2 regions of the Neorhizobium galegae bv. orientalis str. HAMBI 540 genome follow, and region 2 is predicted to be linked to the other one. Evidence: riboswitches for the same ligand, from Rfam matches in the RefSeq annotation. Region 2 holds a riboswitch; the other holds the start of a gene.
The links. Region 2 has a riboswitch for S-adenosylmethionine ahead of metA (homoserine O-acetyltransferase MetA). Riboswitches for the same ligand answer to the same signal wherever they lie in the genome.
Positions count from the first base shown of each region.

Region 1: linked by a shared signal. The riboswitch ahead of RG540_RS00610 (O-succinylhomoserine sulfhydrylase) and the one ahead of metA (homoserine O-acetyltransferase MetA) in region 2 are both predicted to bind S-adenosylmethionine.

Region 1 covers NZ_HG938353.1:119,942-124,473, reverse strand. Annotated here, with positions in the region: gene RG540_RS00630 (ABC transporter substrate-binding protein) at 1-92, shown strand, start outside; gene RG540_RS00625 (pyridoxal phosphate-dependent decarboxylase family protein) at 189-1,598, opposite strand; tRNA gene RG540_RS00620 (tRNA-Gly) at 1,770-1,843, opposite strand; gene RG540_RS00615 (2'-deoxycytidine 5'-triphosphate deaminase) at 1,897-2,991, opposite strand; SAM riboswitch at 3,065-3,143, shown strand; gene RG540_RS00610 (O-succinylhomoserine sulfhydrylase) at 3,188-4,372, shown strand.
Region 2 covers NZ_HG938353.1:3,842,633-3,847,164, reverse strand. Annotated here, with positions in the region: gene RG540_RS18720 (ABC-F family ATP-binding cassette domain-containing protein) at 1-1,735, opposite strand, end outside; gene RG540_RS18715 (thiamine diphosphokinase) at 1,739-2,395, opposite strand; gene RG540_RS18710 (AAA family ATPase) at 2,490-3,329, shown strand; SAM riboswitch at 3,383-3,460, shown strand; gene metA (homoserine O-acetyltransferase MetA) at 3,519-4,439, shown strand; gene RG540_RS18700 (vWA domain-containing protein) at 4,452-4,532, shown strand, end outside.

The sequences.
Region 1 (4,532 bases), 930 kb from region 2:
CTCCGCAGCTCAAGATCGCAGCCGAGAAAGAGAAGCCCGTTACCGTCAACTACGACGAACTTGTAAAGAGCTGGGCTGACACCAAGAAGTAAGCCGGTTCGCCGGGCGCTCAGGGCGCCCGGCGACCACCGACTGCAAAGTCTCCGTCCGCCAGCGCACCTGCTGCTGGGCGGAGTGCCTGCCGCAGTTTAGTTGTCCAACCGCTCATTCCGGAACGCTGCCGACACCGTCTCCGCAGCCAGCATCGCCGTGTTTGCGTCAGTCTGATAGTTGCTTACAGAAATCCGCATGACGTCGATCCCTCTCCACTTGGCTCCTGTCACGAAAATCGTTCCTTCGCGCTGTAGCCGCGCGATAGTTCGTCTCGTTATATCTTCGGCATCGGTTGCCGAGAGATCCGAGCCGAAGCGGCAGATCACCTGGTTTAGGTCGACGTCGTTCAAAATCTCGACGCCCGACTCGCGCGACAGATGCTCGGCAATGATCCGCGCGGAGGAACAACAGCCTTCGACGAGACGGGCGATGCCGTTTCGGCCGAGATGCTTCATCATTGCCCAAGTAGCAAAACCGCGTGCTCGTCTTGAAAGCTCCGGCACATAATGTGACGGGTCACGCTCTCCCTCTGCGGCAATGGGGAGGTAACTGGCAGCGATCGTCATGGCGCGGCGATGGGCGACTTCGTCCCTTACAATCGCATAACCACTATCATAGGGGGTCTGGAGCCACTTATGGCCGTCGGTGGCCCAGCTATCGGCCAACTCCACTCCGGGACAAAGGTGCCGCGTCGAAGGGGAAGCTTTGGCCCACAGGCCAAATGCGCCATCCACATGCACCCAGGCATCCCTGCTTCGGGCGACCGGGATAAGTTCGGCGAACGGATCAAAGGCCCCCGTGTTGAGCTGTCCGGCCTGAAGGATGGCGATCGTTGGACCAGCCGTTTTATTGACCGCTTCCTCGAAACGGCTGGCAAGGATACGTCCCTGCGGATCGGTGGCTACCCTGACAACGCGGTCATGCCCAAGCCCCAGGAACTGCAAGGCTGAAAAAACCGTCGTGTGGGCATCGTCACCGATGATAACGGTGATCGGCGGCGCGCCGAAAAGCCCGTCTGCATCGGCGTTCCAGCCGACTCGCCGAAGCACTTCGCCTCTCGCGGTGGCCAGACAGCTGAAGTTGGCGACAGTCGCTCCTGTCACAAAGCCCACGGAAGATTGCGCAGGCAGGCCGAGAACGTCCAGGAGCCAGGTGGCTGCCACCTTCTCGAAGGATGCGGCGGCAGGAGACGCTGTGTGATTGCCCGCGTTTTGCCCCCAGGCGCTCGTGAGGAAGTCTGCCGCCACGCCCATCGGATGAGAGCCACCAATCACCCAGCCAAAAAAAGACGGCCCGGTCGTTCGGTGGAGCCCCGGCTCTGCCTTTTCCACGAGCTGCAGAAGGACGTCTTCCATCGACAGCGTCTCCTCCTGGAGGTCTTCGACGAGCGTCGCCAGGCATTCCTGGTATTGCAGTTGCGGCCGGTGGAGTTGAGGGTCGACATGGCGGAAGCCGGCGGCCAGATGCGCCGCCTGCGCGAAAAGTGCGTCTATGCCGTCGGCCATGGACTGCGTCCCCGTGTCATCGCGACTGTGATGGCGGCTTGTAATGCATGCTGTTGGGATCGGAGCTCCCTGCGCCAACTTACCACGCGATGGTCAATTCCGCTAACCTGGCCGTCCATCATCAAGCGACGGGAAATCGCTGATAGTCTACAGGCCGGACAAAGGGGAAAATGGAGCGGGTGAAGGGAATCGAACCCTCGTATTCAGCTTGGGAAGCTGCTGCTCTACCATTGAGCTACACCCGCGTCAGGTTTCAGACTTCCAACAGACGGCCTCGCCTGTCAAGCCGGAGGTGGGGTCAGGCGCGAAAATGCTTGGACAGTTTGAGGCCCTGGGCCTGGTAGTTGGAGCCGAGGCCCGTGCCGTACATGCCTTCGGGCTTGTCCATCATGTGTTCGTAGACTAGGCGGCCGACGATCTGGCCGTCTTCGAGGATGAAGGGCACTTCGTGGCTGCGCACTTCGAGCACCGCCCGGCTGCCCCGTCCCCCTGCCGCCTCGTGGCCGAAGCCCGGATCGAAGAAACCGGCATAGTGGACGCGGAACTCGCCGACCAGCGGATCGAAGGGCGTCATCTCAGCGGCATAGAGCGGCGGCACGTGCACCGCCTCGCGCGAGACGAGGATATAAAATTCATCCGGATCGAGGATCAGTTCGTTGCGGCCGCGGCTGTAAAGCGGTTCCCAGAAATCGAAGATGTCGTGCTGGGCCTTCTTGTCGACGTCGACGACGGCCGTGTGGTGTTTGCCGCGATAACCGATCAGGCCGACGCTGTCGCCGGAAAGGTCGATCGACAGGGCGATGCCGCCGCCCGAGACATTTGGCTTGGCGGATGCGACCAGGGTTTCGTCGTTGTGGAGTTGCAGAAGGTCCGGCTCACTCAGCAGCGCATTGCCGACCCGGAAGCGGATCTGCGACAGACGCGAACCGCGGCGCACCACGATCGGGAACGTACGGGGCGAGATTTCGAGATAGAGCGGCCCGGAATAACCGGTCGGGATCTTGTCGAACTCCTGGGCGTAATCGGTGATGACGCGGGTAAAGATGTCGAGCCTGCCGGTGGAGCTTTTCGGATTGGCGGAGGCAGACATATTGGCCGGCAGATCGAGCCGTTCCATCAGCGGCACGATGTAGACGCAGCCGGTTTCCAGCACGGCGGCGTCGGAAAGATCGATAACGTGCAGCTTGAGGCGATCGAGCTTATCGGAGACCAGGCTCGTCGGGCCCGGCATGAAGCTGGCGCGGACGCGAAAAGCCTTGGCACCCAAGCGCAGGTCCAGGCTTGCCGGCTGGATCTGGTCCCGGTCCAGCTCACGTTCGGAAATCAGCCGTCCACTGTCGAAAAGCGCCGCGATCGCGCGGTCCGCCAAAATTCCCGTTTCGCGAGCCATCATGTCTCTCTCAAGTTTTCGAGGCGACAAAACCAAATGCGAGCCATTGACGCAAGCGGGACGCGGCGCTATGCCAATCTTATCCCGTGGTGATTTGGCCGGTCGGCTTGCAGCCACGTTAAATAAGTGGCTAAAAAGACCGGGTGCGAAACCGGTCTGCTTATGCGACCGGTTTTTTTGTTCTGAATGGGGAACACGCATGACTAAGAATTGGCGCCCGGCAACTCAACTCGTACACGGCGGCACGCTGCGCTCGCAATATGGCGAAACGTCGGAAGCGATCTTCCTGACACAGGGTTTCGTCTATGACACGTCTGAAGCAGCGGAAGCGCGCTTCAAGGGCGAGACCGACGGCTTCATCTACGCGCGCTACGGCAGCCCAACCAACGACATGTTCGAGAAGCGCATGTGCATGCTGGAAGGCGCCGAAGACGCCCGCGCCACAGCGTCCGGCATGGCTGCCGTTACCGCCGCGATCCTTTGCCAGCTGAAGGCCGGCGACCATATCGTCGCTGCCCGTGCCCTGTTCGGCTCCTGCCGCTGGGTGGTCGAGACGCTCGCTCCGAAATACGGCATCGAATGCACGCTGGTCGACGGGCGCTTCCTGGAAAACTGGGAAAAGGCGATCACCCCGAAGACCAAGGTGTTCTTCCTGGAGAGCCCGACCAACCCGACGCTCGAAGTGGTCGATATCGCCGGCGTCGCCAAGCTCGCCAACCAGATCGGCGCCAAGGTCGTCGTCGACAACGTGTTTGCGACCCCGCTCTACCAGAAGCCGTTGGAACTCGGCGCGCATATCGTCGTCTATTCGGCCACCAAGCATATCGACGGCCAAGGCCGCTGCCTCGGCGGCGTCGTGCTATCCGACAAGGCCTGGATCGACGAGAACCTGCACGACTATTTCCGTCATACGGGCCCGGCCATGTCGCCGTTCAATGCCTGGACGCTGCTGAAGGGCATCGAAACCCTGCCGCTGCGCGTCAAGCAGCAGACCGAGAGCGCCTCGAAGATCGCCGACTTCCTCGCCGACCAAAAGCAGGTCGCAAAGGTCATCTATCCGGGCCGCAAGGACCATCCGCAGGCCGATATCATCGCCCGGCAGATGAAGGCCGGCTCGACGCTCGTCTGCTTCGAGCTGAAGGGCGGCAAGGACGCGGCCTTCAAGCTGCAGAACGCGCTGGAGATCGTCAGGATTTCCAACAATCTCGGCGATTCCAAGAGCCTGATCACCCATCCGGCGACGACGACCCATAAGAACCTGACGGACGAGGCCCGTGCCGAACTCGGCATTTCGCCCGGCACCGTGCGTCTGTCGGCCGGCATCGAGGATACCGACGACCTGATCGAGGATTTCGCTCGGGCGCTTTCAAAGGCCGGCATGTAAGCCTTGGCTTTCCGGGGTGGTGGATCGACCAGAAATTCACCATCCCGGTTATCCTTAACTTCAACTAATGCCCATACTCGGTTGTTCAAACCGCGAGAATTCTTGACGTTGCGGCGCCTCTGTACAATATCGAACCAAGTTAGATTTGTTGAGGTGTCGC
Region 2 (4,532 bases):
CAGCCAGCTTGTTGAAGGCGGCGGGATCCTTGGTGAAGAGGTTGGGATCGGCCATCTTCTTCTCGCGGGCGGCGATCTCGGCCTCGGCTTTCGCCATTTCCTTCGGCAGGTTCTCGAGCGCGAATTTCTGCTTGAAGGAAAGCTTGCCTTTGCCCTTGTTGGTGCCGGAAGCCGGTGCCGCAGTATCGGTTTTTGCCCTGTCGGCTTTCTCCGTGCGGCGCCTTTCCTCCAGCGCGCCCTTGCGCTGCGCCAGCATGTCCGTGTAGCCGCCGGCATATTCGATCCAGCGGCCGTCCGGTGCGTCCGGATTGGCGGGGGCGATGGTCGAGGTCACGGTGCGATCGAGGAAGTCGCGGTCGTGGCTGACGAGGATGACGGTGCCGGTATAGCCGGCGACGATTTCCTGCAGCAGATCCAGCGTCTCGATGTCGAGGTCGTTGGTCGGTTCGTCGAGGATCAGCAGGTTGGACGGCCGGGCCATGATGCGGGCCAGCATCAGCCGGGCGCGCTCGCCGCCCGACAGGTTCTTGATCGGTGTCCTGATCTGCTCCGGCTGGAACAGGAAGTCCTTCATGTAGCCTGCGACATGCCGCTGTTCGCCGTTGACCAGCAGCGTCTCGCCGCGTCCATCCGTCAGATAATGGGACAGCGTGTCCTCGGGGTCCAGATCCTCGCGTTTCTGGTCGAGTGTCGCGATTTCCAGATTTGTACCGAGCTTGACGGTACCGGTGTCGGGCGCCAGCTGGCCGGTCAGCATTTTCAGGAGCGTGGTCTTGCCGGCGCCGTTCGGGCCGACGAGACCGATGCAGTCGCCGCGATGCACGCGGATCGAGAACGGCGCGACGATGATCCGCTCGTCATAATTTTTGGTGATGAACTCGGCCTCGATGACCAGCTTGCCGGATTCGCGGCCTTCGCTGACGCTCGCCTGCACCGTGCCCTGCGGCCCCTTGTGACCGCGGTAATTGCCGCGCATCGTGTGAAGCTCGCCGAGGCGGCGCATGTTGCGCTTGCGGCGGGCCGTCACGCCGTAGCGCAGCCAGTGCTCCTCGCGCTCGATCGCCTTGCCGAGCTTGTGCTGTTCCAGCTCTTCCGCCTCCAGCACCTCGTCGCGCCAGGCTTCGAAATCGCCGAAACCGCGGTTCAGGCGTCGCGAGGTGCCGCGATCGAGCCAGACCGTGGCATTCGAGACTTTTTCGAGGAAGCGACGGTCATGCGAGATCACCACCAGCGCGCTTCTCGTCTTGCGCAGCTCCTCTTCCAGCCATTCGATGGTCGGCAGGTCGAGATGGTTGGTCGGCTCGTCGAGCATCAGGATGTCCGGCTCGGGCGCCATGACGCGGGCCAGTGCTGCGCGTCGGGATTCTCCGCCGGAGAGCGTGTTCGGGTGTTCCTGGCCGGTGAGGCCCAGATGTTCGAGCAGGTAAGTGACGCGGTAGGGATCGTCGCCCGGGCCAAGGCCCGCTTCGGCGTAGGCCTGCACCGTCGAATAATCGGCGAAATCCGGCGCCTGTTCGAGATAGCGGATGGTCGAGGAGGGATGGCGGAACACCTCGCCCGATTGGGGCTCGACCATGCCGGCGGCGATCTTCATCAGCGTCGATTTGCCGGAACCGTTGCGGCCGACGAGGCAGATCCGGTCGCCCGGCTCCACCTGCATGCCGGCACCGGCGAGAAGCGGCGCGCCGCCGAAGCTCAGGAAAATATCGTCAAGTTTCAGAATTGGGGGCGCCAACAGTCAGGCTCCTGTAAAGTCGTGGGGGCGGGCAAGGATCATGGCCTTGCCCTTCCTCAAATGGAAATCCACCTGGCCTTCCGCAACGTTCGAGACGGTGCGCGAGGAGCCGAAGGGGAGTGAGAAGTTGTCGAGCGGATAACGTGCGCCGATGATATCGAGCCCTTCCAGGTCGGAAAAACCGATGACCGAAAACAGCGAACCCTTCGGCAGGTCGAGCGTCCTTGCGCCCGGCAGCAGCGGCAAGGCTTCCTCGTCGCCTGACGTCAGCAGGATATCGAGGCCGCGTTCGGCAAGGCCCATGGCGTGAAAGAGGTGCTGGAGCGCATGGTCGCTGCGCTCGCCGCCGAGTGCGCCGACGAAGATCAGTCTTGTGGCACCGCGGTCGGTCGCTTCCGAGGTTGCGATCTCGCCGTCGGTTTCGGACTTGGCGGGCGGGTAGGTCTGTCGCTCGACGTCCGGGAACTGCGCTATCAGCGCGGCATCCGAGGAGTCGAAATCGCCGACCCAGAGTTCCGGCTTCACGCCGAGCGCCACCGCATGGCGCATGCCGCTGTCGGCCGCGATGAAGCGGCTGCCGTCGATCGCGTCCCGCAGGCGGTCGGTGACGGTGAGACTGCCGCCGAGCAGAATGGTGAAGGTCGAATGGGTCATGTGCATTGCCCATAGCGCAAAGCCGATGGAAAGGGAAAGCTGTTGCACCGCCGCGGGTGAGCTTTTAGTTTGCGGCGCGTTTACCGATCAGGATCACGAGATGCAGTTTCAGGGTACAGCTGACTATATTGCCGACAAGGATCTGATGGTGGCGGTCAATGCTGCGATCCGGCTCGAACGTCCGCTGCTGGTGAAAGGCGAGCCCGGCACCGGCAAGACCGAGCTTGCGCGGCAGGTGGCCGCCGCCCTCGGGCTCGATCTGATCGAGTGGAACATCAAGTCCACCACCAAGGCGCAGCAGGGGCTCTACGAATACGACGCCGTCTCGCGGCTGCGCGACAGCCAACTCGGCGACGAACGCGTCCACGACGTGGCCAACTATATCCGCCGCGGCAAGCTATGGCAGGCGTTTGCCTCCGACAGGAAGCTCGTCCTGCTGATCGACGAGATCGACAAGGCGGATATCGAGTTCCCGAACGACCTGCTGCAGGAGCTCGACCGCATGGAATTCCATGTCTACGAGACCGGTGAAATGGTGTGCGCCAAGGTCCGGCCGATTGTCATCATCACCTCCAACAACGAGAAGGAACTGCCGGACGCCTTCCTGCGCCGCTGTTTCTTCCATTATATCCGCTTCCCGGACGTCGATACGCTCGCCCGCATCGTCGAGGTCCATTACCCCGGCATCAAGCAGGCGCTGGTGCGCAATGCGCTCACCCAATTCTACGAGATCCGCGAGATGCCGGGGCTGAAGAAAAAGCCCTCGACCTCCGAAGCGCTCGACTGGATCCGGCTGCTGGTCTCGGACGATGTCGACCCATCGGATCTGCGCGGCGACGCCCGGAACGCGCTGCCGAAGTTGCATGGCGCTCTCCTCAAGAACGAGCAGGACGTGCATCTCTTCGAGCGAATGGCCTTCATGGCGCGGCGGGAGCGGTAAGCGGAAGATTTTGCTCCCATTGACGGGGCCTGTAGCAAGGCGTATTTGAACTCTCGAGAATTCGTGGTGATTTGGCCGGCCGGCTTGCAGCCACGTTAAAAAAGTCGCTAAAGGGCCGCGAGAAGATGTCTTCCCACGGACCGGTCGCGATTTATTTTGCCGCCGGTTTTATTTTTGTTGGGTTGAGACATGCCGATCAAGATTCCCGATACGCTGCCCGCATACAGCACCCTCGTTTCCGAGGGCGTCCGGGTGATGACCGAAACCATGGCGGTGCGGCAGGACATTCGTCCGCTGCAGATCGGGCTGCTCAACCTCATGCCGAACAAGATCAAGACCGAGCTGCAGATGGCGCGCCTCGTCGGCGCCTCGCCGCTGCAGGTCGAATTCTCGCTGATCCGCGTCGGCGGCCACAAGGCGAAGAACACGTCGGAGGATCATCTCCTTTCCTTCTATGAAACTTGGGAAGAGGTGAAGCACCGCAAGTTCGACGGTTTCATCATTACTGGCGCACCGATCGAGACACTTCCCTTCGAGGACGTCACCTATTGGGACGAGATGAGACAAATCCTCGACTGGACCGCGACCAACGTGCATTCGACCATGAATGTCTGCTGGGGCGCGATGGCGGCGATCTACCATTTCCATGGCGTGCCGAAATACGAGCTCAAGGAAAAGGCGTTCGGCGTCTATCGCCATCGCAACCTCGTGCCGTCCTCGATCTATCTCAACGGCTTTTCGGACGATTTCCAGGTGCCGGTATCGCGCTGGACGGAAGTCCGCCGCGCCGATATCGAGAAGAACCCGAACCTCGAAATCCTGATGGAATCCGAGGAAATGGGTATCTGCCTGGTGCACGAGAAGGCCGGCAAGCGGCTCTACATGTTCAACCATGTGGAATACGACTCCACCTCGCTGGCCGACGAATATTTCCGGGACGTCAATGCCGGCGTACCGATCAAGATGCCGCATAACTACTTCCCGCATAACGACGACACGCTGACGCCCTTGAACCGTTGGCGCAGCCATGCACATCTTCTGTTCGGCAACTGGATCAACGAGATCTACCAGACGACCCCTTATGATCCGGAGAAGATCGGTACCGAATAGGTTTTCGACGCGATGTTCATTCCCTTCTTCCTTCACCTCAAAGAAGCGAAGATCCCGGTAACACTCCGGGAATTCCTCGACCTTCTGGAAGGG